DNA from 2 places in the Brevundimonas sp. FV1ye7S genome. Region 1 is predicted to be linked to the other one. Evidence: riboswitches for the same ligand, from Rfam matches in the RefSeq annotation. Region 1 holds a riboswitch; the other holds the start of a gene.
The links. A riboswitch is a leader RNA that binds a small molecule or an ion and turns the genes downstream of it on or off. The one in region 1 is predicted to bind glycine.

Region 1 (14,300 bases):
TTCGCCTTGGCGGCGGACTATCTCGTGATGGCGTCCTGGCTGGCCTATCTGAAGTCTCGCCTGCTGTTGCCGCGCACCGAAAAGGACAAGGGCGAGGAGCCGCCGGCCGAGGCCATGGCCGCCGCCCTGGCCTTCCGGCTGCAGAAGCTGGAGGCCATGCGCAAGGCGGTGGACCAGCTGATGGCGCGGCCCCAGCTGAAGCGCGACGTCTTCACGCGGGGCGATCCCCAGGCGACGGTGATCGTCCCGTCCGACCGGATCGACGCCAGCCTGTATGACCTGATGAGCGCCTATGTGACCCAGCGCCGCCGCGAGGAGGGGCGGCGCTATTCGCCCGGCCAGCGGGTCGAGGCCTTTCCGCTGGAGGCGGCGCGCGACTGGCTGCGCGAGATCATGCCGCGCCTGGCCGACTGGACCCCGCTGGACCAGGTGGCGCCCCATCCCGAAGACCCGGACGGCCCCAGCCAGGCCAGCTATACCGCCTCGACCCTGTCGGCCAGTCTGGAGCTGGTGAAGGAGGGGGCCATGGACATCCGCCAGACGGCGCCCTTCGCGGACCTGTATCTGAAACGCCGGGGAGGCGGACATCCGCTGGAGCTGACGCCGTGAGCGACCTCTCCTTCCAACCCGACGATGGCGAGATCGAGCGCCGGGTCGAGGCGCTGTTGTTCGCCGCCGCCGGGCCGCTGAGCGCCGCCGAGATCGCCGGCCGTCTGCCCGAAGGCGCCGACGTCGCCCGCGCCCTGTCGGGCCTGCGCGCCCGATACGAGGGGCGGGGCGTGGAACTGGACTGCGTCGCCGACCGCTGGCGGTTCCGCACGGCGGCGGATCTGGCCTTCATGATGACCGAGGAGCGAGAGGAGCCCCGCCGCCTGTCCAAGGCCGCGCTGGAGACCCTTGCCATCATCGCCTATCACCAGCCCGTGACCCGCGCCGAGATCGAGAGCGTGCGGGGCGTCACCCTGTCGAAGGGCACGCTGGACCTGCTGCTGGAGATGGGGTTCGTGCGTCTGCGCGGGCGCCGACGGACGCCGGGCCGGCCCGTCACCTACGCCACCGCAGATCGGTTCCTTGAGCATTTCGGCCTGGCGACCCTGTACGACCTGCCGGGCGTGCAGGAAATGAAGGCGGCGGGCCTGCTGGACCTGTCGCTGCCCGTCGGGTTCGAACTGCCGGATCCCGGACGAGGCGCGGACGTCGACGAGGACAGTCTGACGAACGAAAACGACGCGCCGGAGTTCGCGCAGGACTTTGTCGGCGAGGAACGCTAGGCGGGATCGATAGAGGGGCGTCAGGTCGTCAGCAGCCGAGGCAGCTTGAAGGTCACGGTCTCGCGCGCCCCCCCGTCCTCGGTGACGGTGGCGTCGAACCGTTCCGCGATGGCGTCCACGAGGGCGGCGATCAGCGGTTCGGGGGCCGAGGCGCCGGCGGTGACGCCCACCGTCTGAACCCCGTCGAACCAGCTCCAGTCCACCTGGGAGGCGTCGTCGACCAGCCGGGCGTCACGGGCGCCGGCGCGCATCGCCACCTCGACCAGCCGGGCCGAGTTGGACGAGTTCTTGGACCCGACCACCAGCACCAGCTCGCACCCTTCGCCCAGCACCTTGACTGCGTCCTGGCGGTTGGTGGTGGCGTAGCAGATGTCTTCCTTGTGCGGGTCGGGCAGTTCGGGGAAGCGCCGCTTCAGCACCTTCAATATGCCCGCCGTGTCGTCGACCGACAGGGTGGTCTGGGTCGCATAGGCCAGGGGGGCGTCGCCGGGCCGTTCGAACGATTCGGCGTCGGCCTCGGTCTCGATCAGGCTGATGGCGCCCGGCGGCAGTTGACCCATGGTGCCGATCACCTCCGGATGGCCGGCGTGGCCGATCAGGATGATATGGCGGCCCGCGTCATGATGACGCTCCGCCTCCACATGGACCTTGGACACCAGGGGGCAGGTGGCGTCGAGGAACAGCAGTTGTCGCGCCTGGGCGTTGGCGGGAACCGACTTGGGCACGCCGTGGGCCGAGAAGACCACCGGCCGGTCGTCCGGGCATTCGTCCAGCTCCTTGACGAAGATCGCGCCCATGGACTTCAGCCGCTCGACCACATGGCGGTTGTGCACGATCTCGTGCCGCACATAGACGGGCGCGCCGTATTTCTCGATCGCGCGCTCGACGATCTGGATCGCCCGGTCCACCCCGGCGCAGAAACCGCGCGGCGTCGCCAGCCGCACCGCGATGGGGCGGCGTTCGGGCGAGGGGGCGGGGACGTGCATGTTCATGGCCGCAACCTAGTCGTTCGCGCGACATATCGCCATGCAGGGCGACCGAATCCCTGGTCTTGAACAGCGACGCATCGCCACGGTCAGGCTGTTTCCGGCGAAAATCGAGTTCGAACAAAGATTTAACCTCCGTTCACGACGCCTTGACCTCTTGGCCGCTCACGATTAGTTTCCGCGCCGAATTCAGACCCGCCCAAACACATTGTTTGAGCGCTGAGAGCACAGGTCCTGTCCCCCATGTCGGAATCGCGCGAAGAGGCGATCAAACGCCTCCAAGACAGCGCATCCGCATTGGAGGCGCGGACCACGGTGGAGAAATCCGCCGAGCTGACCGGCCATCAGGTGTCGGGTCAGGCCTACAAGATCATCGCCGAGCTTCTCGGCGGCGTCTTCGTGGGTCTTGCGGCGGGTTTCATCGCGGACTGGGTCTTTGGGACCCGTCCGTGGGGTTTGATCGGCGGGGTCCTGTTGGGCTTCGCCTTGTCGATTTACATGGCGCGTCGCACAGCCAACCGGCTGATGGCGCAGGCCAAGGCGTTAGGGACGTCGGCTCCGGCCGATCCTTATGTCGAGGCCGACGAAGACGGGGAACGATAGGGCTTCATGGCCGATCCGATTCATCAGTTTCAGATTCAGAAGGTCATCGATCTTCCTGACGTGACCCTGCCCCTTCTGGGTACGGTCGATTTGGCCGTGACCAATTCGCACATCGCCATGACGGCCGCCTTCGTCGTGATCGTCGGCTTCCTGGCCGCCGTGACCTCGAACGCCCAGGTCGTGCCCGGTCGTCTGCAGGCCGCAGGCGAGGGCGTGTTCGGCCTGATCGACAATCTGGCCGATTCTATCATCGGTCACGAAGGCCGCAAATATTTCCCGTTCGTCTTCACCCTGTTCATGCTGATCCTGGGCATGAACATCCTGGGTCTGTTCCTGACCTTTACGGCGACGTCGCAGCTGGCCATCACCGTCACCTTCGCCCTGATCACCTTCGGTCTGGTGCTGGTGGTCGGGTTCGCCAAGAACGGCCTGGGCTTCTTCAAGCTGTTCTGGCCGATGGGCGCGCCGCTGGCGCTGCGCCCGGTCGTCGGTCTGATCGAGTTCGTCTCCTTCCTGCTGCGTCCGGTCACACTGGCGCTTCGTCTGTTCGGCAACATGCTGGGCGGCCACGTCGCGCTGAAGATCTTCGCCGGCTTCGTCGTCTCCCTGGGCCTGCTGGGCCTGGGCGGTGGCATCGGCCTGCTGGCCTTCCCGGTTGCGGCCCTGTCGCTGGGCATGGTCGTGGCGCTGACCGCCCTGGAGTTTCTCGTGGCCTTCCTTCAGGCCTTCGTCTTCGCCGTTCTGGCCTGCATCTATCTGAATGATGTGGTCAACCTGGATCACGCCCACTAAGGGCAGGACCAGTCTCTTCACCCCAACCACCAACGACTTAAATCTAGGAATACAATCATGGACGCTGAAGCCGCCAAGTACATCGGTGCCGGTCTCGCAACCCTGGGCATGATCGGTTCGGCCCTGGGCGTGGGCAACATCTTCGGTCAGTTCCTGGCCGGCGCCCTGCGCAACCCGTCGGCCGCCGCCGGCCAGGTCGGCAACCTGTTCGTGGGCGCCGCCCTCGCCGAAGCCCTGGGCATCCTGGCCTTCGTGCTCGGCATCCTGATGATCTTCGGCTGATATCAGCCGATACCGGCGCGCGGGGCTCGCCCGCGCGCCGTTTCATCTGATCCTGCAGCAGACGGTTCATGGCCAGCACCCACACCAATCATGCGGTTCCGGCTTCGGTCGAAGCGGACCTGCACGCCGAGACGGCGACCGCCGCCGAGCACGGCTCGGGCGGCCTGCCGCAATTCCAGTTCGAACACTGGGCGGGACAGATCGGCTATCTGCTGATCCTGTTCGTCATCCTGTATGTTCTGGTCTCCAAGGTCTTCGCGCCGCGCCTTCGCAAGGTGATGGACGAGCGGGCCGATACGATTTCCAACGCCGTCGCCACCGCGCGTCAGGTTCAGGCCGAGGCCGCCGACCAGGCTGCTCAAGCCCAGGCTGAAGTCGCCAAGGCTCGTTCCGACGCCCGCGCCATGGCCGCCGCCGCCAAGGCCCGCGTGACCGAAGACGCCGCCGCCCGCCAGGCTGCGGAAGAAGCCGTCGTCAACGCCCGCATCGCCGAGGCCGAGACCGCCATCGGCAAGACCCGCGACGCGGCCATGGCCAATGTCGCCGTGATCGCCTCCGACGCCGCCGCCGCCATGGTCGAGCGCCTGACCGGCAAGGCCGCCACCTCGGGCGAGCTGGCTACGGCCAAGGGAGCCGTCTGATGAACCTGATCTTCGAACACGGCATCTGGAGCTTCGCCAATGCGGAGATCTGGGTCGGGATCGGCCTGCTGATCTTCTTCGGCATCCTGATCGCCGCCGGCGTGCCCAAGATCGCCGCCGCCCAACTGGACGCCAAGGGCGCCAAGATCCAGGCCGACCTGGACGAGGCCGCCCGTCTGCGCGCCGAGGCCGAGGCCCTGCTGGCTCAGATCCGCAAAGAAAAGGCCGAGGCCGAGGCTCAGGCCGCCGAGATGATGGCCCAGGCGGAAGCCGACGCCCGTCGTCTGGAAGTCGAATCCAAGGCCAAGCTGGAAGAGACCCTGGCCCGTCGCCAGAAGATGGCCGAGACCCGCATCGCCCAGGCGGAGGCCCAGGCCTCGGCCGAGGTCAAGGCGGCCGCCGCCGACCTGGCCGCCAAGGCCGCGGAACAGATCCTGGCCGCCCGTCTCGCCGGCGGCGCCAAGGACCCGCTGCTGGACGCCGCCATCGCCCAGATCGGCGATCACCTGAACTAAGGCCGGCCGGCTTAGCCGAACGACAAAAAGGCCCCCGGCGTCGCTGGGGGCCTTTTCTTATGTCCGAACGGCCGCTGTCAGTGGGCGGTGGCGCCGCCCATGAAATGGGCCGCCTGGCGCTTCTCGCGTGTCACCAGCCGGGCGTAGACATTGCCCAGCACGATGCCGAACACCGCATGGGTGATCAGCAGCCAGCCGATGGTGCCGAAGCCGGCGGCGGCCGAGAAGGTCCGGTAATCGCCCAGCATCAGGATGGCCCCCATCATCACCACCCAGGCGCCGACGGCGAAGACGATGCCCTTGGTCTCGGGGGTATCGGTGGGCAGGCGGGGACACATCAGACCGAACAGCGGCCCCAGGATGAAGACGCCGCTGAAGGCGTGGATCGCCCAGCCGACGGCCATATTTCCAGGCATGCCGATCATGGTGGCGATGACCCCCTGGAACGGGTCGAACCAGTTCAGGAACAGGTTGGGTATTTCAAGCAAGGAAACGGCGACGGTCGCGGCGACGCCCGCGATCATGCCCTTTTGTACGCGTGACATCATGACCTTAGCGCCTCCCAACGCATTTGATGGTTCTCTGATAACGCCCAGACAGAATACGCCTGTAGCGGGAGAAGGGCGTTCACGATGATGTGGTTAGCAGTTGCGACACCGCAACCGCGAGACGGTCTGTCAACTAGCGGAAAAGCTTCCGGAAATAGCGACGAAGCATCTTCCGCAACCGCGTCAGACGTCGGCGGGGTCTCTTAAGCACGACCTTCTCGGCGCGCAGGGCCTGCTGCCAGAAGACAGGAGCGAACTCCGGCTTTTTGCGCATGAGCCGCCGGAATGGATAGACCCATTTGGGCCGGGCATACTGGGCACGAATGAACAGCCGCTTGGCCCAGAAGGAGCTCTTCAGGATCAGCATCAGGCCGACGGCGATGACGGGAATGCCGCCTGGACCCGGCAAGGGCGCGATCAGAATTCCCAGAAGCACCACGAACAGCCCGCCCGCCATAAGCGCCCAACGCTTCAGCGCGCGAAGCGTACGGCTGCGCGCGCGGTAGGACGGAAGGCGGATCGCGGTTGCGAAGGTCAAGTCGGCGCCAGACAGAGAGGAGGGAGGTCCTGTGACAACGATCGTCACGACCGCCCGATCCCGACTCGGGAGAGGAAAGAGCGACCGTGGCCAGCCTGCCACAGGCTCGTTAAGACCGTGTGTCCATGGCCGATCCGTGTCTACGGCGTGAAGCTTTGGTCATGATTGATCAAGGGCTTCTGGCTGTTGCCGCCAGGACACAATAAGGGGAGACCCCCCCCTCCTCAACCTTCGTCATCCTCGCCCTTGCGGCGAGGATCCATACTCCCGGTGTTTCCGCAGAATGCGCCTTCGTCAGGCGCCGGGAGTATGGATCCCAGGGACAAGCCCTGGGATGACGGGGCCTATCCGTCGCCCTTACGCCGCCTGGTTCGACCCTGCCGGCGCGGTCCAGCGCAGCACCGGCGAGCGGGCGGCGCGGGTTTCGTCCAGCCGCTTCATCGGCGCATGGAAGGGCGCGCCCTTGAAGCGGTCGACGTCGCCGGCTTTCGCCGCCTCGGCCAACAGGCGCATGGCGTGGATGAAGCGGTCCAGTTCGGCCTTGGACTCGGTCTCGGTCGGCTCGATCAGCATGGCGCCGTGGACGACCAGCGGGAAATACATGGTCATCGGGTGGAAGCCCTCGTCGATCATCGCCTTGGCGAAGTCGAGCGTGGTGATGTCCGTGCCCTTCAGCCACTCGTCGTCGAACAGGGCCTCGTGCATGCAGGGGCCGTCCGGGAAGGCCGCGCTCATCAGGTCCGACAGGCGGGCCTTGATGTAGTTGGCGTTCAGCACCGCATCTTCGGCCACCTGACGCAGGCCGTCAGCGCCGTGCGACATCATGTAGGACAGGGCGCGTACATACATGCCCATCTGGCCCTGGAAGGCGCACAGGCGGCCAAAGGCCTGAACCGCCTCGTCCTCCTCGCGCTCGATCAGGCGATAGCCGTTGTCATCATGCACGACCCAGGGGGCCGGGGCGAAGGGCGCCAGGGCTTCCGACAGGACCACCGGACCCGCGCCCGGACCGCCGCCGCCGTGCGGCGTCGAGAAGGTCTTGTGGAGGTTGATGTGCATGGCGTCCACGCCCAGATCGCCTGGACGAACCCGGCCGACGATGGCGTTGAAGTTGGCGCCGTCGCAGTAGAAGTAGGCGCCGGCTTCGTGCGTCAGCCGGCTGATCTCCAGGATGTCGCGCTCGAACAGGCCGCAGGTGTTGGGGTTGGTCACCATGATGGCGGCGACGTCGTCGCCCAGCTTGGCGGCCAGGTCGGCGACGTCCACGCGGCCGTCCTCAGTCTGGGCGACCTCGACGACGGTGTAGCCGACGAAGGCGGCGGTGGCCGGGTTGGTGCCGTGGGCGCTGGTGGGCACCAGAACCTTGCGGCGCTTCTCATGCTGACCCGAGGCCTCGTGGGCGGCGCGGATGGCCATCAGACCGCACAGCTCGCCATGGGCGCCCGCCTTGGGCGACAGGGCGACGGCGGGCATGCCGGTCAGGGTCTTCAGCCAGTGGGCCAGCGTATCCATCAGCTCCAGCGCGCCCTGCACCGTCGAGATCGGCTGCAGCGGATGGATGTCCGAGAAGCCCGGCAGGCGCGCCATCTTCTCGTTCAGGCGGGGATTGTGCTTCATCGTGCACGACCCCAGCGGATAGATGGCCAGGTCGATGGCGTGGTTCTTTTGCGACAGGCGCACATAGTGGCGCATCGTCTCGGGTTCGCTCAGACCCGGCAGGCCGATCGGGTCGCGCCGGATCAGGTCGCCGAGGTCCGAGCCGTCCGTCTTCGGCTCCGGCAGGTCGACGCCGGTCTTGCCCCAGCCCTCGCCCTCGAAGATCAGGGCCTCGTCCTGCAACAGGCCGCGCGCGCCGGTCAGGGTGGCGGGTTTGGTTTCGACTGCGTTGGGGGTAGTCGGGCGGCCGACGGTGTTCATGGTGCTCATGTCGGTTGGTTCTCAAGGCTAAATTGCCAGACGGCTTTGTCGAGTTGTCGGATATTTAGGCTGTAGTATTCTGCTTCAGCCCACATGCGTGCTTGGAACGGAACCCAGTCGGCACCTCGAAATACACGCTTGACTTGGCCATGAACCGTCCACCATGCCCGGAAGTCTAGGATGGGTCCTTCTTGGTAGCCCCAATGCAAGATCGCGGTGGCTGTAGGAACTCCTACACCGTGCAATGAGGTAAGGGCACAGACTTGGACCAGTGGATCTTTAGACGCAAAAGATGCTTCAGTGATGCGTTGAATGTCTTCTGTAGCATTCTTCAAGCAGAGGTCGTGGCGACGTTCCGCCTTCCAATGGCAGATCGTCAAGAAGTCGGCGCGATTGAGCCTATCACAACGAGTGATCCCGGGGTCAGGCTTGTTGTAGGCAAACCTGTTAGCAAGCTGTGTTAGATCATCTCGCGTGAAGTTGCGGATCATCCCGCCAGCACTTTCGTCAGGGACTTGGCGAGAATCTGGATGTCCGCATCCAGCGTCGTCTCCGTCGCCGCGACCAGCAGGACGTCGTCCATGCCCGCATCCGGCGCCAGACGGCTGTAGGGCACGCCCGCCAGCACGTGGTGGGCCGCCAGCGTATCCACCACTTCGGCGGCGTTCTTCGGCAAACGCACCGCGAACTCATTGAAGAAGCGCGAGGTCAGGATCTGGACGCCCGGGATGGCCGCCAGGGCGTCGCGCGTGGCCAGCGCCTTCTCGTGGTTCAGCAGGGCCAGTTTGCGCAGGCCGGTCTCGCCCAGCAGGCTCATGTGGATGGTGAAGGCCAGGGTGCACAGGCCGGAATTGGTGCAGATGTTCGAGGTCGCCTTGTCGCGGCGGATGTGCTGTTCGCGCGTCGACAGGGTCAGGACGAAGCCGCGGCGGCCGTCGGCGTCGACGGTCTCGCCGCAGTAGCGACCGGGCGTCTGGCGCAGCAGTTTCTCGCGGGTGGCGAACAGGCCGACATAGGGGCCGCCGAAGTTCAGGGCGTTGCCGATCGACTGGCCCTCGGCCGCGACGATGTCGGCGCCCATCTCGCCGGGCGACTTCAGCAGGCCCATGGACACGGCCTCGGTGACTACGACGATCAGCAGGGCGCCGGCGGCGTGGGCGGCCTCGGCGATCTTGGTGACATCCGTCGCCGTGCCGAAGACGTTCGGGGTCTGGACCACGACGCAAGCCGTGTCGGGACCGATCTGGTCAATCACGGCGGCCTCGGCGTCGACGGCGGCGGCCAGGACCTGGGTCTCGACGCCGACGGCGTGGACCACGGTTTCGGTCGCCTTGACGTAGTGGGGGTGCACGCCGCCCGAGATCACCGCCTTGTTGCGGCGGGTCACGCGGGTCGCCATCAGCACGCCCTCGGCCATGGCGGTCGAGCCGTCATAGAGGCTGGCGTTGGCCACCGGCATGCCGGTCAGGTTCGCGACCTGGGTCTGGAACTCGTACAGGTACTGTAGGGTGCCCTGGGCGATTTCCGGCTGGTAGGGGGTGTAGCTGGTCAGAAACTCGGACCGCTGGATCACATGATCCACCGTCGCCGGGACATGGTGCTTGTAGGCCCCTGCGCCGCAGAAGAAGGGCACGGCGCCGGCCGTCGCGTTCTTGGCGGCCATGGCGGACAGGGCGCGCTCGACCTCCATCTCGCCGGCCACGCGGGGCAGGTCCACCGGCCCGTCCAGTCGCGCCGCCTCGGGCACGTCCACGAACAGGTCGTCGATCGATTTCGCGCCGATGGCGGCGAGCATCGCCGTGCGGTCGTCGGGCGTCAGGGGGAGGTAGCGCATCAGACGGATTTTCCGAAGAGGAGGTCAAATAGTCTTGAGAGTAGAGAAGGGGGCCGTTCAGTCCTGCGAGCCGGCAATATGCTACGCGGAGCCGCAACCTCTTGCTGCGCGGCATTAGGCGAGAGTTCAGCCAGTACAGCATGAAGCTGTTCCGGGCCTTCCAGCGTATCGGGACCTATGACATTCATGTCCGCAGCCCGCACTTCACCCACGCTGGAATGGGTGCGAAGCGCGACGGGATCGAAGACATCGGCCATGATGAAGGCGCTCGTCCGGTCCGCTATGCGGTAGAGGGCCTCGGCCACGGCATTGGTGAGGATCGGATACTCGGCCAGCATGCCGTCGTTCAGGTCCTCGCCGAACAGGTAAAGGGCCGCGCCGTCCGTAAGGCGCAGTTCTGCTTCCATGCCCGTCCATTCCGCACCCGCCTCGGCGAGCGCCGCCTGCACCAGCTGGCCTAGACCGGGCTGGGACGGCGTCGTCGTCGAGTTGCGGAAGAAGACGGTGAACACTAGCGCTTACAGGCTGGCCAGGAACTCGTCGTAAGCGGCCTGGTCCATCAGGGCGTCCAGTTCCGAGACGTCCGACACCTTGATCTTGGCGAACCAGCCGTCGCCTTCCGGGGCGGCGTTGACGGTTTCCGGAGCGGTCGACAGGGCGTCGTTGGCCTCGACCACTTCGCCCGAGACGGGGGCGTAGACGTCGGAGGCGGCCTTGACGCTTTCGACCACGGCGAAGCTGGCGCCCTTGGCGACGGTCTTGCCGACCTCAGGCGTTTCCACGAACACCACGTCGCCCAGGGCGTCGGCGGCGTGCTTCGAGATGCCCACGGTGGCGATGTCGCCGTCCAGGCTGACCCACTCGTGATCCTTGGTGAACTTCATGATCTGATCCTCAGACGGTCTTCGGTTTGCGGTAATAGCGTTGCGCCACGAAGGGCATGGCGACGACTTCGGCGGCGGCGGACTTGCCGCGCACGACGACCTTCAACTCCGTACCCAGCGCGGCATACGCCGGCGGCACGAAGCCCATGGCGATGTTCTTGCCCAGCGTAGGGGAGGGGCCGCCCGAGGTGACCTTGCCGATGACGTTCCCGTCAGCGTCGGCGATCTCGGCGCCTTCGCGGGCCGGGGCGCCTTCCTTGACGATCAGGCCGATGCGGACTCGCGACGGACCCTCGGTCAGTTCTTTCAGGATCCGGTCGGCGCCGCTGAAGTCCGCGCGCTCCTTGCGCGACTTGGACAGGGCGAAGGTCAGCGCGCCTTCGACCGGGCTGGTGGTCGGGTCGATGTCATGGCCGTGCAGCGGCAGGCCGGCTTCCAGGCGCAGGCTGTCGCGGGCGCCCAGGCCGATCGGCTTGACGCGGGCGTCCTCCAGTATGGTGTTCCAGACGCGCTCGGCCTGGTCCGCCGGCACCGAGATCTCATAGCCGTCCTCGCCGGTATAGCCCGAACGCGAGACATAGCAGTCGACGCCGAACAGCATCAGCCGGGCGCATTCCATGAAGCCCATCTCGGCCAGGAGCGGCTCGTACGCCGACATGACTTCGGCGGCTTCCGGTCCCTGGATGGCGATCAGGGCGCGGTCCAGCACCGTCAGTTTGGCGTCGCCTTCTAGGTTCGCGTCCCAGAAGGCGAAATCCTCGTCCTTGTTGCCGGCGTTGACGACGACGAACAGGCCGTCGTGGTCGGGGCGGCCGGCCATCAGGTCGTCGATGATCCCGCCGTCCTTGTTCAGCAGCAGCGAATATTTCTGCTTGCCGGCCTTCAGGATTTCATAGTCGCCGGGCACGAACCGCTCGAACTGGGCGGTCGCGTCGGCGCCGGTGATCTTGCACTGGCCCATGTGCGACACGTCGAACAGGCCGGCGTGTTCGCGGGTCCAGCGGTGCTCGGCCAGGACGCCCTCATACTGGACCGGCATGTCATAGCCGCCGAAGCCCACCATCCGGGCCCCCAAGGCGCGGTGCGCGGCGTTCAGGGGCGTGGTCTTCAGGGCTTGGTCGGTCATGGTTCAGGCTTTCACGGTCGCGTTTGGTGGCGGAGCTCCGCCGTCTTCGCGCCCCCGCTGTCCTGAAGCCTGAGAGATTCCGGCGGTCAGACCACCTTGCTCCGTCGGCGCGCCCATCAAGAGCGACTTTCCAGCGTCCGTATGCTGTCGCGGTCCGTTTGCCTGAGCGTTTCCGGGGCGGTTGCGCCTTCGGCGTCGGGGGGCAGCCTGCCGGTCCCGAACTCTCCCGCGAGAGCATCCGACCTAAGCCACCGACTCCGGGCCCAAGTCAAGCGTCGGCGGCTTTCGGAGGCCGTCCGGCGGCGTCATTGTCGCCGTTCGCATCGTCGGTTGTTGCGTCGCCCTTGCCCTCGTGCCGTTGGCCCGCCAAGAACGGGAACCGCCTCAGCCGCACCGGACCGACCGCATGACCGCCGACCGCACCCGTCTCGACGCCCATATCGCCGCGCTCGACGCGCCCGAGGGTCTGAAAGCGGTGCTGACCGTCGTCGCCGCCACCTGCGCCGACATCAGCAAGGTCGTCGCCGGCGGCGCCCTGGCCGGGGCTCTGGGCGCCTCGGGCCAGATCAATGTCCAGGACGAGGAGCAGAAGAAGCTCGACGTCATGACCAACGACATGCTGACCGACGCCCTCCTGGCCTGTCCCGCCGTCGCGGGCGTCGCCTCCGAGGAGATGGACGAGGTCCAGCCGGCCTCCCATTCGACCGGCGACTATCTGGCCCTGTTCGACCCGCTGGACGGCTCGTCCAACATCGACATCAACGCCATGGTCGGGACCATCGTCTCGGTGCTGAAGTCCGCCACGCCGACGCCGACCGAGGCCGACTTCATGCAGCCGGGCCGCAATCAGGTCGCGGCCCTCTATGCCCTGTACGGTCCCCAGACCATGCTGGTCCTGACCACGGGTGCGGGCGTGAAGGGCTTCACCCTGTCGAACGACGGCGACTGGATCCTGACCCACGACGACATCGCCATATCGCCGGACACCAAGGAGTTCGCCATCAACATGTCGAACCTGCGCCACTGGTCCGAGCCGGTGCAGACCTACATCGGCGACCTGCTGAAAGGCGACGAAGGCCCGCGCGGCAAGAATTTCAACATGCGCTGGGTCGCAGCCATGGTCGCCGACGTCCACCGCATCCTGATGCGCGGCGGCGTCTTCCTCTACCCGTGGGACAAGCGCGAGCCGAACAAGCCCGGCAAGCTGCGCCTGATGTACGAGGGCAATCCCATGGCCTTCCTGGTCGAACAGGCCGGGGGCAAGGCGACGACGGACGGGACGCAGCCCATCCTGGACGTCCAGCCCGAGCATCTGCACCAGCGCATCCCCGTCGCCCTGGGTTCGGCCAACGAGATCGACGCCTACGCGGGCGTGTGATGCTTATCCGCCCGACTGACTCCCTCCTGGTCATCGACCCGCAGAACGACTTCTGCGAGGGCGGCGCTTTGGCGGTCGCGGGCGGGGCGGGGATCATGCCGCTGATCAACCGGCTGGCCGAACGGTTCTCCCGCGTGATCCTGACCCAGGACTGGCACACGCCGGACCAGATCAGCTTCGCCTCCAACCACCCCGGCGCGGCCCCCTTCACCGAGATCGAGGTCGCCTACGGCCGCCAGATGCTGTGGCCCGATCACTGTATCCAGGGCGCGCCCGGCGCCGACTTCCATCCCGACGCGGCGCCCACGGTGCAAAAGGCCCTGGCCGTGATCCGCAAGGGCTCCAACCCGGCGGTCGATTCCTATTCCGGCTTCTTCGAGAATGACCATCGCACCCCGACGGGCCTGGCCGGCCTGCTGCGCGACTTGGGCGTGACCCGCGTCTTCCTCGCGGGCCTGGCCTTCGACTACTGCGTCCGCTTCACCGCCGAGGATGCTGTGCGCGAAGGCTTCGAGGCGGTGGTCATCTCCGACGCCAGCCGCGCGATCGCGCCTGAGACGGCGGCGGCGGCGCGGGACAGTTTCCGGGCGCTGGGGGTGGCGGAGAGTGGGGCGGCGAGCGTCCTCGCCTAAACCCCTCTTTCGTCATCCTCCGGCGAGCGCAGCGAGACCGGGGGACCCAGCGGCGCGCGTGAGCGCGAACCTGTCGCGGACGAGGTGTTCAAACATCGAGCGGCGGAACCGCATCGCCTTCGGCGCCGCTGGGTCCCCCGGTCTGCGCCGCGAAGACGCGGCTTGCCGGAGGATGACGAAAGAAGAGGCGTCAGCCCGCCTTCGCGTAGGCCTCCACCTCCGCCAGATACGCCGCCTTCTCCGCCTCGCCCAGGAACGACCCCTCGAAACTGTTCCGCGCCAGCAGCGTCACCTGTTCCTTCGTCAGGCCCACCGCGGCCGCCAGCCGGCTGTAGTTGTCGTTCACATACCCG
Region 2 (14,300 bases), 1.2 Mb from region 1:
TGATAGAATTCGTCGCCGCCATTGTCCTTCTGGACCAGCAGGGTCTGACCGGACGGCGACAGGGCGCCGGCCAGGATCGGCTCCGCCTCGAAACTGATCTGGGTTCGGGCGCCGTCAGGGCCGGTGACGAGATGAAGCTGATCGGTCGCCCCGAACCGGGTCTTGATCAGCATCGACCGATCGGCGGCGTTCCAGCCGAGGAAGGCGGCGCGGCGCGCCTGAAGATAGGGTTGGGTCGCGGCGACCAGATCGTCGGGCACCGCCGGCAGGCCATCCGCAACGATGGCGGCGGGCTTGGGCGCCTCAGCCAGGGCCGCAGGGGCGACGCTCAGGGCGAGCAGGAGGGCCATCGGCAGACGGGTAATCATGGAACAGACCGTGCGGTGTATGGGGAAGCAAAAGGGGGAGGTCGCCGGCTCCCTTGGAGGAGCAGAGCCGGCGACCGGGAGCGGGGACCGAACTAGAAGCGGTACCGCGCGCCAACCGTGACGTACCGACCGATGACGTCGTAGTACGGCGAGTAGAGCGACCCGACCGGCGGGTCCTTGTCGAACAGGTTGGTCGCGTTGGCGTAGAGCTCGACACCGTTCGCACCGTAGTGGGCCAGGTCAGCCGTCAGCCCCAGATCGACATAGGTGTAGGCGTCGATGTGGTTGTTCGAGATGGCCACGGTGCTGTTGTAGTCACCCGCCGAGATGTAGCGCGCGCGCAGGTTCGCGCCGAACACCTCGCCTTTCCAGCCGAGGCTGGCGTTGAGGCGCAGCTTGGGCACGCCCAGGCCGAACGAATAGCCCTGAGATTTGACGTATTCGATCTCGGTCATTCCGTCGTCAGTGGTCAGACTGTTCACCCAGGTGCCGACCAGACGCATCGTCACCCGGCCCGTCGCGCCCGGCACCCAAAGGTCGGCGTCCGAGGCATAGGAGGCCTCGGCATCAATCCCGTCCGTGTGATATTCGGCCAGGTTCACATAGGTGGACAGGGTGCGCACCAGATTGCCCGCCGTGTCACGTTCTACCTTGGTGCAGAGGTCGAGGTTGCCCTTGAAGCAGCGGGTGACCAGGTCCTGCGCCGCAATGGTCGTGATCACGTCATCGATCTTGATGTCGTAATAGTCCAGCGACAGATTGAGGCCGGGAATGGACGGCGGGGCATAGGTGACGCCCAGGGTCAGGGTGTCGGCCGTCTCCGGGCGAAGGTTGGGATTTCCGCCGCCGTTGTTCAGCACATAGACCAGGGCGCCTTTCTTGGCCGGGTCGTTGAGGTTGTTCCATCCGGTCGTGGTCGTCGTGAACAGTTCAGACAGGTTGGCCGAACGGATGTCGCGCGACTGGGTCACCCGGCCCCGGAAGCCCGGGAAGAACTCGTTCGTCGCCCCGACCTTCCACGACCAGATCGAACCGGTGGTGTCGTAGTCGGAGATACGCGCGGCGGCGTTGAACTGCAGGTCGTTCAGAACCGGCAGGTCGCGGACGACGGGAACCAGGATTTCGCCGAAAGCCTCCTTGACGCTGAACTCTCCGGACATGGCCGAGAAGCTGAAGGTCTTGAAGGCCTTCGCAGCATCCAATTCGCCGACGCGCTGGTCGGTCTGCTCCTTGCGGGCCTCAAGACCGACGGCAATCGAGACGTCGCCCGCCGGCAGGCTGAAGGGCTCGCCGCGCAGGCTGATCCCGGCCACGTCCAGCTTGGTCGTTGCGCGCTGCTGCGGGGCGCCGGTGACATAGTCGATGGCTTCCTGCGACGGGGCCCCGAGGCCGAACAGATTGATCGGCACGCAGCCGGAGTTGGCGTTGGTCAGGGTCACGCGGCAGACGGCCTGGCCGGTCGATGGATTGATGACGGAATCGACGGCGTTGGCGAACTGGGTCTTCAGCAGGAAGCCAGGCGTGTCGATGTTGTTCTCGAATTCACCGTGGCTGTAATAGGCGCCCCAGCGCCAGTTCTCGCCGAACTCGCCATCCACGGCCAGGGTCGCCTGGGTGGTCACCCGCTCGAAGTCGATCGTCGAATAGGACAGATCGGAGTTGAAACGACCGAAGGTGAAGGACGTCTGGCCGGCGGCCGCCATCTGCTGCTTGATCGTGGAAGACAGGAAGGCGTTGTCGATGCCGATGGTCAGGTCGCCGCGATCATGGTCGCCGAACCAGACATAGTTGTTCCACATGCGCGAATGACGGACATCAGCCGTGACCCGCAGCCTGTCGTTGATCTCGTAGACGGCGCTGGCCAGACCCGTGTAACGCCTCTGCGGCGTGACCAGCGGGCTCAGATCGTCGTTCGACGGACCTTCGCCGCCGATCGAATTCGTGCCGCTGACCGTGCCATAGTCGAACGGACGCAAGGAGCCGTCCGGGTTGAACACCATGCCGCGGTTCACACCCGACATGACCAGACCGCCATAGGCCGCGTTGGCGAAGCCCACGTCAGGCGTTATCGCGCCATTGACGGTCGCCCACCGTCCGATGTTCGGGCGCGAGGCCTTGGGGATGACGCCTTCGTTGTCGAGATATTCGCCGCCGACGACGAAATGGCCGCGACCGCCGGCGAAGTCCGTTCCCCAGGCGCCTTCGAACCGTTCCTGCTCGGCGTCGTCATAGGACGAGATGCCGTATTCGGCGCCCAGCTTGCCGCCGGTGAAATAGCGGTCGATGCCGATGTTGACGACGCCGGCCACGGCGCCCGATCCCCAGGCGGCGGAGGCGCCGCCGGTGACCACGTCGACGCTCTTGACCAGGACCGACGGCACCGCATTCAGGTCGTTCTCGCTCGACACCCGGCGTCCGTCGATCAGGACCAGGGTCCGGTTGATGCCCAGCCCCCGCAGGTCCACCGGCGCATTGCCCGCGCCGGTGTTGGTGCCGGTCGTCTGGGCCGAGGTGGTGGCGCGGAACTGGGGCATGTCGTTCAGCGCGGCCGCGATATTGGGGCGCGCGCCCACCGACAGATCCTCAGCGGTCAGGTGGATGGTCGGCGTCGGCGCTTCGAAGCCGGCGCGATCAATGCGCGAGGCGGTGACGACGATATCGTCGACCGCGGCGGTTTCCGGAGAGCCCTCCGTCTCCTGGGCTTGGACCGCCGTGGCGCAGGCCAGCAGGGCGATGGCGCTGCAATAATGGGTCAAGTGACGATTAAGACGAGACAAAGCGAGATTCCTCATGGCGACGACGCCCCTCCCCAGGGATGCCCAATGCGACTGACGCTCTTCGGCGTCCGTTCGCCCCCGCTGTCATTGGGCCTGAGAGTTTCGGGTCGTCGCCGACCCTTTCTCCTTCGGCGAGACCGCATCCCCCGGATCCGGCCTTCTCTCCAGCGTTCCTTCAGCAAGACGGTCCGTTTGCCTGAGCGTTTCCGGGGCGGTTGCGCCTTCGGCGTCGGCCGGAGCCGATCTCTCCCGCCTTGCTGAGGTGAGTAAGATCAACCCAGACTGCCCTGTCAAATCGACAAATACGGCAGTTATTTTGCGCTCAAAACAAAATACATGGTTTTATCGTGCTGTCACAAACCAGACGGACCAGATCAAGACCCCATGTTGCAAGCGACGGGCGTCCGCATGACGGCGTCGTGACAGAAAGGGAGGCTTCGGACTTAATGGACTTATCCACAGGAACGGTCAGGGCGCAGCCGGATCCGCCGGCGCTCTGACGCCGTGACGCATCGCTTCCCTCCACCGGGTGAGCAGAGTCGCGCGACGCGCCTGATCCAGATTGGCCAGCAGGGCGGGTCCCACCCGAACCGGCCGAACGCCAGGCGCGCCGGGACGGACAGGCGCATCGACATCGTCGCGGACCGGTCGAACGCCCAGGGCTCCGATCACCCGCTGGCCTTCACGCGACAGAAGGAAGTCCAGAAACAGCCGCGCCGCATTCGGGTGGGCGGCGTTGCGCGGGATGAAGGCCACGCGTGAAACGGACAGATGATAGTCCTCAGGCGTGATCAATCCGATCTCCGGCGCGCGCGCGACCCATGACGCGCCGTACGACTGGTTCATATTATAGGCGAACGCCATCCGCCCATCGGCGATTTGGCTCATCATTCTCCGCCCGGAGGTGTCCAGCCGCGGACGCTGCGTGCCCAGCGCCTCCATCAACGACCAGGCTTCAGGATAGATCTGCACGTCCGCCGAAAGCTGCATCAGGGCCACGCCGCTCCGTTCGGCGTCATAGAGGGTGACACGACCGTCAAAGACCTCGGGGCGGGTCTTGAGCAGCCGAAGCAGATCCGCATGACTGCGGGGCACGACATCGGCCGTGAGTCGGCGTCGATTATAGGCGAACACGATCGGCTCGGCCGTCAGGCCATAGCCCTGGTCGCGCCATACCGAACCGTCCGGCATGGCCGCACGATGCGGCGACCGGTAGGCTTGAGCATAGCCGTCGTTGATCAGCTTGACCTGCACGTCCATCGCCGTGCTCCAGACCAGGTCCGGCCCCTCCTGGCCCGCAGCTGCGAGCCCCCGAACCTCCTCGGCGATCCGAGTGGAGTTTTTGTCATCCAGACGTACCCTGATCTCAGGCCAGCGACGACGAAAGGCCTCCAGCACCGGCCCCATCAAACTGGTGTTGGTGAGGATGTGAAGCGCCCCCTCGCGGCGGGCCAGCCAACGCACCCGCGGCGCCGTGCCCGCGCCCTCAGGCTCCGACGAACAACCGGCGGCGCTCAACACCGCCGCCCCTCCCGCCAGCCCGCCCGCCAGCCCCCCCGCCAGGCCTACGAGCAGATCTCGCCGATCCGGCTTCACCGGCCCCGCTTTCTGGTTATTGTGTCATCCATGATCCGTCGCCCCATCGCCTCGCCATGAGAATACTCGTTGTCGAAGATGACAAGGCGCTACGGCATTCGCTCGAAGCCACTCTGCATGAGGCAGGTTTCGAGGCGAGATGCATCGACAGCGGCGAACAGGCCTTACGCCTCGAAAGCTCAGAGGTCTTCGACGCCGCCATCCTGGACATCGGCCTTCCCGACATCGACGGCTTCGAAGTGCTGAGAACCCTGAGGCTGCAGGGATCATCGACCCCGGTTCTCATGCTGACGGCGCGTGACGCCCTCAGCGACCGGGTCGCGGGCCTTGACCTCGGGGCCGACGACTATCTGGTCAAGCCGTTCGCCCCCTCGGAGTTGGTCGCACGTCTCCGCGCCATCGTGCGCCGACGCCAGGGACAGGCCGCCGGCGCGGTCGTGGTCGGAACCCTCTTCTGCGACTGGCGCACCGGGCGCGCCCACGTCAACGACCGCGACCTCGCCCTGCGCCCCCGCGAATGGGCGGCCCTGCGCGTCCTGGCGTCCCGACCTGGACAGGTGGTGGACCGCGACCTGCTGGCCGCCGAGGTCTTTCCTCAGGACGAGGCGCCGTCGCTCAATGCGCTGGAAATTCACGTCGGCCGTTTGCGACGCAAGCTTCAGCCGGATGGACCGGCCGTGACCAATATCCGTGGCCGCGGGTATCGCCTCGATCCATGAGCCTCGCCCGGCCTGCCCGTTCCCACAGCCTGGTCACACGTCTGCTGATCGCACAGGTGGCCCCTTTGGCGCTCTTCGCGGTCGTCGTTCTGGCGGTCGGCGCCTGGACGGCCCAGCGGGTGGTGGCCAACAATGCGGACCGCCTGCTGGCCGGCGCGCTTCAGACCATCCGCGAGACGGTGTCGGTCGCGGAGGGTCGCATCACCGTGGATGTCGCGCCCTGGGCCTTGGCTCTGCTGGACGGTCCCGAGCGTGACGCCGTCTTCTACAGCGTCCGCGAAGGCGATCGCCTCGTCACCGGCTATGCCGAACTGCCCAATCTCCCTGAGGCCCGGACGGAGGAGCCGGTCTTCGCGGACCTGTCCGTCCGGGGGGTTTCGGTGCGTATGGCGCAACAGACCCTGATCATCCCCGGCCGCGACGCCCCCATCCGCGTCTCGGTGGCCCAGAGCCTGGATTCCCGTCGCGCCAGCCTGCGAGAGCTCTACCGCAGCATGCTGCTTCTCCCCGGCCTGCTGGTGGTGCTTGCCGCGCTTCTGATCTGGCCGGCCCTGCAATGGGGCCTGAACTCGCTGAAGCGTCTGATCGACGACCTGACGCGCCGCCCCAGCCCCTCTTCCGACTTCGCCCCGGCCAATGTCGATCTGGCGCCCCGCGAATTGTGGCCCGTTCTGAACGCCTTCAACCATCTGCTGGCGCGGCTTGAGACTTCCACTTCCGGCATTCAGCGGTTCGCGGCCGACGCCTCGCATCAACTGCGCACGCCGCTGTCGGTCCTCTCCGCCAATCTTGACCTTCTGGCCGGCTCCTCCCGCCCCTGGACGGCTCAGGAACGGCGGTTGATCGCAGACTCTCGCGACGCCGTCGGCGGCATGACGCGGCTGGTCGGTCAGCTGCTGTCGACGGCCCGGGCCGACGGGGCCCGGATAGACACCTCCGCCGACCTCGGCCGCGCGGCGCGGCGCGCCTGTCAAGCCGCTCGGGAGCGCCGCGCCTTTGCCGACGGCGCCCTGCGCCTTCGCCTTCCGGCCGAGCCGGTCATTGTCCTCGGCGCCGAAGACCTCATCACCGAACAGATCCTCAACCTGATCGACAACGCCTTCCACCACGGCGCGCCGCCGGTGGTCGTTCATGTCCGCATGACGGGCCGACAGGCCGCTGTCTGCGTCTGGGATCACGGACCGGGCGTGGATGAAGCCGTCCTTCCCCACCTCACCGACCGCTTCTTCCGCGCCGGCTCACCCCAGACGCCCGGCTCCGGCCTCGGTCTGGCGATCGTTCACACCCTCTCCGAGGCCCAAGGCGCAGAATTCCGACTAAGCAATCGCAGGGGGATGCGAAGCGGCCTGATCGGGAGGATCGCTTTTCAGCTTGAGAAGCTGGATGAAGTTATCGGCCACAACGCTTCAGCATGATTGACTTGGTCGGCTGGGGCTTAAGTCTATTATTTCAGGCCGCTGCACCTGCCCGCTCACGCCGGTGGGCTCAAACCGATCAGCTGCACCCCAAGCGTCCGACCGGCAGAAGCGGCGCGATCACGCCCACGTTCCAGTGCCAGGCGATATGGCCGACCGCCCGACGTCGGCACACCACCGTCTCGTGCAAGGCGAAACCGTTGGGCGGGTCGATCCGGGGCTCGGGGGCATTTTCAAACGCCATGTAGGCGCGCGCCGGGCCATAGGGCGGCCAGTCCGGCTCGCCGTGCGCCTGTGGCCGACCGGCCTTCACGAAGGACGTCCAGTAGCCCAGCATCGCCTCGGACAGGCGCTGCTCGACCGCCGTCTTCGGCATGGCGGGCCACCATCCCGGTATCGCCGCCGTCGTGCCGAACGCATAGGGAATCTCTGCCCCGTGGAAGGCGTGGAAGCCCCGGTCGTCGGCGGCAGGATAGCCGTGGTCGAACAGATACAGATAGGCGCCCTGCCCCACGGCCACCTGCGCCTTGGTCAGGCGCTCGGCGGACCAGCCGTACATGGCGTCCCGCGTCGTCGCCAACAGGCTCTCGCGGATGTCGCTGGCCGGATAGCGGTCCAGAAAGGCGTCCGCCAGATCGCCGTAACGCGCGCGGATCTCCCGCGTATAGGTTTGCGCGTCCGCCGGCGCGGGCGGCAGAAGGATGGGCAGGGAGCGGACTTCACCGTCGTTATACCCGGCCAGAACCGGCACGGGCGCCTGTTCGCCCCGGTCGAACGTATCGACCAGCTGACGCGGCAGGACCTGGCCGTCGATGGTGGCCAGCGGGAAATAGCCCGTGCGCGGCGTGTCGGCGATGATCGTCTCGGCGCTCAACGCCCGCAGCGCGCCAAGGTCGGTCGCGCCCAGCTTTCCGGCCCACGACAGGCCGATGGTCTCCGCGTCCGGCCAGTCCCGGAACGTGCCGTTCCGCAGTTCCGGCATGGCGATCATATAGCCGCTCTGCGCGATCGCCCCGTCGAACAGCCCGCGCGCCTGCGGCGCCGCCATCAGCAGGATGACGCTCAGCGCGCCGGCGGACTGACCCGCGATCGTCACCTTGCCGGGGTCGCCGCCGAAGGCGCCGATGTTGTCGTGAACCCAACGCAGGGCCTGGATCTGGTCGGTCAGGCCGTAGTTGCCAGAGATATTCCGTGTCGATCCCGCGCTCAGCGCCGGATGGGCCAGCCAGCCCAGAGCGCCCAGGCGATAGTTGATCGACACCACGACCACGCCCTGCTCGGCCATTCGGGCGCCGTCCGTGACCGCATCGCCGCCGGCGCCGCTGACCAGCGACCCGCCGTGGATCCAGACCATAACCGGGGCGTTGCGCGCATCCCTGGGCGCCCAGATGTTGAGGAACAGGCAGTCCTCGCTCATCGCCGCATGGTCCTGGAAGGGCGACGGCGGCTGCATGCAGGCCGCGCCGAAGCGCGTGGCCTCGCGCACGCCCCGCCATGCCGGCAGAGGCTCCGCAGGCCGCCAGCGCCGTTCGCCGACCGGGGGCTTCGCATAGGGCACGCCCCGGAAGACGGCGACCCCGCCTAGGTCTTTCCCGCGAAGATCGCCAGCCGCCGCATGGACCACCGGCCCCTCGGTCAGCGCCCCGGCCTGCGCCAGCACTGGCGACGGCGCGACCAGCCCCAGGGCGACCACCGCCGTCGCCAGCAGCCGCCCGATCATTGGCCTTCGCCCTGATAGCCGGCCTTGGCCAGCTCCAGCCGGCTCTGCTGCAGGGCGTCGGCGGGGGTGAAGGCGGTCGTCGCATCCATGATCTCGTCCCAGCGCGCCACCACCGTTTCGGCCGCATCCGCGCCGGGCGCGATGTGGACGCCCGTCGTCATCGTCACGTGCGCCGCCTCGAAGCCCCCGGCCCCGGCGCACAGGATGGTGCGCGTCGGCGCGTCCTCACGCACCAGGGCCAGCATGGCCGGGCTGACGAAGTCGGGGTTCAGCAGGCGCAGCATGTCGGCGGGCAGGATGCCCTCCATCATCTGCGTCGCCGCCGTGGGCGCCAGGCAGTTGACCTTGATGTCGTAACGCGCGCCCTCCAGGGCCAGGGTCTGCATCAGGCCGACCAGCGCCATCTTGGCCGCGCCGTAGTTCGACTGGCCGAAGTTGCCGAACAGGCCCGAGGACGAGGTGGTCATGATGATGCGGCCATAGTTCTGGTCGCGCATCGTATCCCAAACCACTTTGGTGCAATTGACCGCACCCATCAGGTGCACGTCGATCACCAGCCGGAAGTCCGCCAGGTCCATCTTGGCGAAGCTCTTGTCGCGCAGGATGCCGGCGTTGTTGACCAGGATGTCGATGCGGCCCCATCGCTGCTTCGCCTCCGCGACCATCTGTTCGACAAAGGCGAGGTCGGTCACCGAACCGACGGCCGCCACCGCCTCGCCGCCTTCGGCGACGATTTCGGCGGCGACCGTGTCGGCCGCCTCGCCCATGTCGTTGACGACCACGCGTGCGCCCCGCCGCGCCAGCAACAATGCGTGCGACCGGCCCAGGCCGCCCCCTGCCCCGGTCACGATCGCAACACGGCCATCCAGTCTGATCACGGTCTCGTCCTCATCCTAAAAATGGGTCGGCTCGCCGCCCGGACGTCAGTCCGTCGCAGCGGCCTTGTCGATCTTGCGCTGGTCCAGGTCGGCGATGATCCGCGCGTGCCGCGTCCGCGTCAGGTGGTAGCCGATCAGGAACAGCGGCGAGAGCGCCGCGAAGGCGGCCGGCAGGGGCCCGGAGATCAGCGCCAGCTTGTCCAGCACCTCTTGCGGAATGACCAGCCCAGGCCCCCGCGCGCCCAGGTCGGTAGGGAAGTGGATCGCATCCAGCGCCAGGCCGGCGATCAGCCCGCCCAGCCCGGACGCCGCCTTGTAGGCCAGCGTCAGACCCGAGAAGAACAGACCCTCGCGACGCACGCCGAACAGCCATTCATGCTCGTCGGCGGTGTCGGCCAGCATCGACTGGAAACCGATCCCGCCCACCATGATCGCCGTGCCGACCAGCAGGCCGTTGACGAACAGGATCGGCGCCGCGGCGGCGGGAGTCAGCGTGACCGGCCCGTAGAGCTGCAGCAGCGGCGGCCAGATCAGGAACAGGGCGATGGCCAGGAAGGCCGCGATCGAGAGGGTGCGCTTCTCGATATAGCGCAGGGCGAAGGCGCTGATCGGCGCGCCCAGCAACGGCCCCAGGGTGGTGCTGAGCAGGATCATCTGGATGGCGGTGGAATCCAGTTTCCAGAAATAGCGGCTGGCGTGAAGCGCCAGCGAGACATGGGCCGAATAGGCCAGGAAATAGGTCAGCACCGTCGCAAACAGGATCAGGAACGAGCGGTTGCGCGCCAGTTCGATCATCTCGCGGCCGAAGCCGGTCAGGAAATTACCTTCGCCCTTTTCCGGGCCGTGCAGCCGGGGCTGGGCCGAGCTGACCGCGCGAATGGCGATCATGCCAGCCAGGAACATGGCGGCCGCGCAACTCCAGGCGAAGGGCACATAGTTCGCACGGTCCAGCAATCCGTCGGTCCCGCTCATGAAGACGCCCAGGCCCAGCACAACCCCGATCAGAATGCCTGCGTTCTGGAACGACAGGCGGTAGGACACGATGCTGGCCCGCTCGCGATAATCGTCGGTCACTTCCGCGCCCACCGCCGTGTAGGGCAGCACGAAGCAGGACAGGGACACGCGCAGCACGATCAGACAGACGGTGGCGTAGACGAACTGCGGCAGGCCGCTCAGGGACTCCGGCATCGAGAACAGCAGACCGAACGCCGCCGCGAACGGCAGCAGGCCGAACACCATGAAGGGGATGCGCCGCCCGAACCGCGATCTCAGCCGGTCGCTGGCCAGGCCGATGGCCGGGTCCGCCACCGCATCGACCAGCAGGGCGATCAGCTTGGCCGTGCCCGCCATCGTCCCGGACATCCCGCAGACCGCCGTCAGATAGAACAGCAGGAAGAAGCCGAAGCCCGCCGCGACGATGCCGTCCGCCAGCGCGCCCGACCCGTAGGCGGCCTTGAACCGGCGGGTCAGAGGCGCGCTGCGCAAGGCCGCGGCGTTCTTTTCGTCGATGACGCTCTGTCGCATGACCGGCTCCCTGTTGTTGTTTCGATTACCGACCGGCCGACGACCGGCCGTTCACCCGGCCGATCCCGGATCGACCGGGGTCGGATTGCTCTGCAGGGCTCCGTAGATCCCCTGCTGATAGACCGGCAGCGCGCGACGCCCCGCCGCCCCCCGGCCCGTGGCGATGGTCGATCCCGAATTGGCCGACACCGGCACCTGGTGCTGGATCAGATAGATCAGGATCAGGTCGTTGGCCGGATCGGCCTGCCACCAGGTGCCGAACACGCCGGGCCAGGTCATCGAGCCCGGCGCGCCGCAGGAATAGGGATTGTCGGTCAGGTCCTCGGCGATGGACACGCCCAGACCGAAACCGGACTTGGTCCACAGATCCATTCCCGCGAAGGGCACCTGACGCTGGGCGTCCGTGAGCCGGTTGGTCCGCATCAGCCGGACCGTCTCCGGCCGCAGCAGGCGCACCCCGTCCAGTTCGCCCTCATTGAGCAACATGCGCGCGAACCTGTGGTAGTCGCCGGCCGACGAGATCAGCCCGCCGCCGCCCGGCGTATAGTCGGGCGGTTCGTCATACAGCTCCAGCTTGACCTTGCGCAGCCGATCGCCCGATTCCTCGTAGGCGTACAGGCTGGCCAGACGGTCGCGCTTGGCCGGCGGCATCCAGAAGTCGGTGTCCGACATGCCCAGCGGCGTGAAGATCCGATCCAGCAGCACCTGTCGGAAGGACTTGCCCTCCACCCGGCCGATCAGAAAGCCCAGCACGTCCGAAGAGTGGCCGTAGTGGAAGCGTTCGCCCGGCTGGTACGCCAGCGGCAGGCTTCCCAGCGCCGCCAGCCATTCATCGGCCGTCTTACGGTTCATCCCCGGATCGCCCAGAGCCGCCTCATAGGCCTGTTTGAGGGGCCCAACGGAAAAGGGCGCATAGGCGACGCCCGAACGGTGGGTCAGCAGGTTTTCCACAGTGATAGCCCGCCGGGCCGGCGTGGTGTCGTCCAGCGGCCCCGTCGCGTCGCGCAGGACCTGAAGCTCGGCCATCTCGGGAATCCACCGCGTGATCGGGTCTTCAAGCGCGATCCGCCCCTCCTCCATCAGCATGAGGGCCGCCACCGAGGTGATCGGCTTGCTCATGGAGGCGATGCGGAACAGCGTGTCGGGCCGCATCGGGGCCTTGGTCTCGATATCGCGCCAGCCGACGGCGTCGGCATGGACGACCCGCCCGCCGCGCGACGCCAGCGTCACCACGCCCGCCAGCTCGCCGCGATCGACGAAGCCCTGAAGGGCCGGTCGGATCGCGGCGAGCCGCGTCGGATCAAAGCCCAGGGCGGCGGGCGAGGCGTCATCGGGCATCAGTTACGCTTTTCTACAGACTGCGAAGACACGATCAGAAGGACTTGCGCAGGTTCAGCGCCACGAACCGTCCGATCGGATTATAGGCCCCGCCCACCCCGTCGGTGGCGGGGAAGAAGGGCGGGTCCTTGTCGAACAGGTCGTTGACCTGCAGGGCCAGGGCCGTGCCACGGGTCCAGCCGGCCTCCGGCAGGGTCCAGGTCACGCGCAAGTCCACCGTCGTATAGGCGTCCGCCTTGTAGGAACCGACGCCCGTCGGGGTGGCGAAGTTGTTGCGGATTCCGTCGCGATAGTTGACGAAGCCGGCGACGCTGACCGGGCCGGAAACCACGCCCAGGCTGGCCCTGGCGGTGAAGCGCGGCACGCCCAGATCCAGGCTGTCCGTCACCGGCGCGGCCGGCGACAACTGGGTGTCGAAGCCCAGAACATAGTTGCCGGCCAGGCCTGCATAGACGTCGCCGAAGGCCTGGGGCCAGCGGTAGTTGACGTCGAAGTCGACGCCGTCCGTCTTGCGGACCCCGAAGTTGTTCAGGCGCAGGTCCAGCAGGTTGCCGATCGCCGGCAGCGGCGTCGGCAGATTGACCGGCACGGCGATCCCCAGCAGACCGCCCAGCGTCTCGGCCGTCGGATTGCGATAGACCACCGAGGCGAAGGTCGGGTCGGTGAAGACCAGGGCCGTGGACGGCGTCCCGATCACATTGGTGTACTCGATATTGTAGTAGGTCAGGCTGGCCCGCAGGTTCGGCAGGAAGACCGGCCGCCAGTCGGCGCCGAACGACCAGGTCTCGGCCTCCTCGGGCTGCAGATCGCGATTGCCGCCCAGCAGATAGACGGTGTTGACCTGCGCCGCGCCGCGCGTCGGATCATTGGCCAGGGCGGCTGCGGTGGCGGCGTCATAGTAGTAGGCGCCGACGGTGGCCCCGACCTGACGCATGCCCGGCGCCCGGAACGACTGGCCATAGGAGCCGCGCAGGGTCAGGTCCTCGAGGGGCTCCCAGTTCACGCCGACCTTCGGATTGCTCGTGGATCCGAAGTCGCTGTAGTCATCGTAACGCCCCGACAGCGACAGCGACAGGCTGCGCACCAGCGGCATGGCGTTCGCCGAACCGACGATCGGCACGAAGACCTCGCCATAGAAGGAGTTGATGTCGCGGCTCAGGTCTTCGGGCACAGGGGTCGCGCCGACGAAGCCGGTCTGCTCGAACGTCTCGCGCCGCGTCTCTGCGCCCAGGGCGATCTTCAGTTGCCCTGCGGGGAGATCCAGCAGCGGTCCGCTCAGCTTGATCGCGCCCAGGTTGGTGCGCTGGTTGATCGTGACCGAGGTGGAGGAGTTCAGGATGGCCGCGACCACGCCCGGCGCGGTGCCCGTCCCGAACGGGTCGAGGGCGGTGGCGGTCGTCGTCCCCGCCGCCGCCGCCGCCAGCGCGCCGGCGTTGATGGTGGGCAGAAAGGCGACGTTCTCGGCCCAGTCGAAGGTGCCGTAGACGCTCAGTTCGAACTCATGCGGCAGTTGCACGTCCGCGCCGACAGACGAATTGCCCACCCGCCGTTCGTCGGTGTTGGTGAAGTGGTCGTCGCCGATCAGGTTGTCGGGACGGAACAGCACCAACTCCGTCGTGGCGCCCGTCCCCGGCGGGGCCCGGAAGAAGGGGTTGGCGCTGGTGAGCGCCACCGACTGCACCGGCGGAGAGACCTGAATCTCGTCCAGGCGATCCGTGTAGAGCACCTCGCCCCACAGCGTGACCCGGTCGGTCACGTCCTGCAGGACCGACACGAACAAGCTGTGGATGCGCGACGCGGGCAGAAGGTCGGCCGACGCGCCGTTGTCGCAGAAGTTCCGGGTGTTCGCCGCCAGGTCGGGTGCCGCGTAATAGACTGAGTAGAAGGTGGTGTTCACCAGGACGTTGGGCGCGGGACAGTTGACGCCGCGCGTGTCGATGCCGCCGAACGGACGGAAGTCCTGCA

Region 2: another riboswitch for glycine. It lies ahead of ACW18C_RS05725 (TonB-dependent receptor domain-containing protein); the one in region 1 lies ahead of gcvT (glycine cleavage system aminomethyltransferase GcvT).

Annotation. Positions count from the first base shown of each region.
Region 1 is NZ_CM178726.1:2,361,163-2,375,462, reverse strand. Features, by position in the region: gene ACW18C_RS11675 (segregation and condensation protein A) at 1-609, shown strand, start outside; gene scpB (SMC-Scp complex subunit ScpB) at 606-1,271, shown strand; gene ispH (4-hydroxy-3-methylbut-2-enyl diphosphate reductase) at 1,292-2,263, opposite strand; gene ACW18C_RS11660 (AtpZ/AtpI family protein) at 2,501-2,860, shown strand; gene ACW18C_RS11655 (F0F1 ATP synthase subunit A) at 2,867-3,652, shown strand; gene ACW18C_RS11650 (F0F1 ATP synthase subunit C) at 3,710-3,934, shown strand; gene ACW18C_RS11645 (F0F1 ATP synthase subunit B family protein) at 4,003-4,575, shown strand; gene ACW18C_RS11640 (F0F1 ATP synthase subunit B) at 4,575-5,090, shown strand; gene ACW18C_RS11635 (DUF6789 family protein) at 5,168-5,638, opposite strand; gene ACW18C_RS11630 (hypothetical protein) at 5,772-6,224, opposite strand; gene gcvPB (aminomethyl-transferring glycine dehydrogenase subunit GcvPB) at 6,534-8,102, opposite strand; gene ACW18C_RS11620 (hypothetical protein) at 8,099-8,584, opposite strand; gene gcvPA (aminomethyl-transferring glycine dehydrogenase subunit GcvPA) at 8,581-9,927, opposite strand; gene ACW18C_RS11610 (hypothetical protein) at 9,927-10,439, opposite strand; gene gcvH (glycine cleavage system protein GcvH) at 10,446-10,811, opposite strand; gene gcvT (glycine cleavage system aminomethyltransferase GcvT) at 10,822-11,937, opposite strand; glycine riboswitch at 11,993-12,073, opposite strand; glycine riboswitch at 12,078-12,176, opposite strand; gene ACW18C_RS11595 (class 1 fructose-bisphosphatase) at 12,344-13,315, shown strand; gene pncA (bifunctional nicotinamidase/pyrazinamidase) at 13,315-13,947, shown strand; gene ACW18C_RS11585 (adenosine deaminase) at 14,138-14,300, opposite strand, start outside.
Region 2 is NZ_CM178726.1:1,189,234-1,203,533, reverse strand. Features, by position in the region: gene ACW18C_RS05730 (S9 family peptidase) at 1-368, opposite strand, end outside; gene ACW18C_RS05725 (TonB-dependent receptor domain-containing protein) at 461-3,124, opposite strand; glycine riboswitch at 3,320-3,407, opposite strand; gene ACW18C_RS05720 (ABC transporter substrate-binding protein) at 3,614-4,741, opposite strand; gene ACW18C_RS05715 (response regulator transcription factor) at 4,798-5,460, shown strand; gene ACW18C_RS05710 (sensor histidine kinase) at 5,457-6,875, shown strand; gene ACW18C_RS05705 (carboxylesterase/lipase family protein) at 6,955-8,595, opposite strand; gene ACW18C_RS05700 (SDR family NAD(P)-dependent oxidoreductase) at 8,592-9,470, opposite strand; gene ACW18C_RS05695 (MFS transporter) at 9,519-10,997, opposite strand; gene ACW18C_RS05690 (serine hydrolase domain-containing protein) at 11,049-12,335, opposite strand; gene ACW18C_RS05685 (TonB-dependent receptor plug domain-containing protein) at 12,370-14,300, opposite strand, start outside.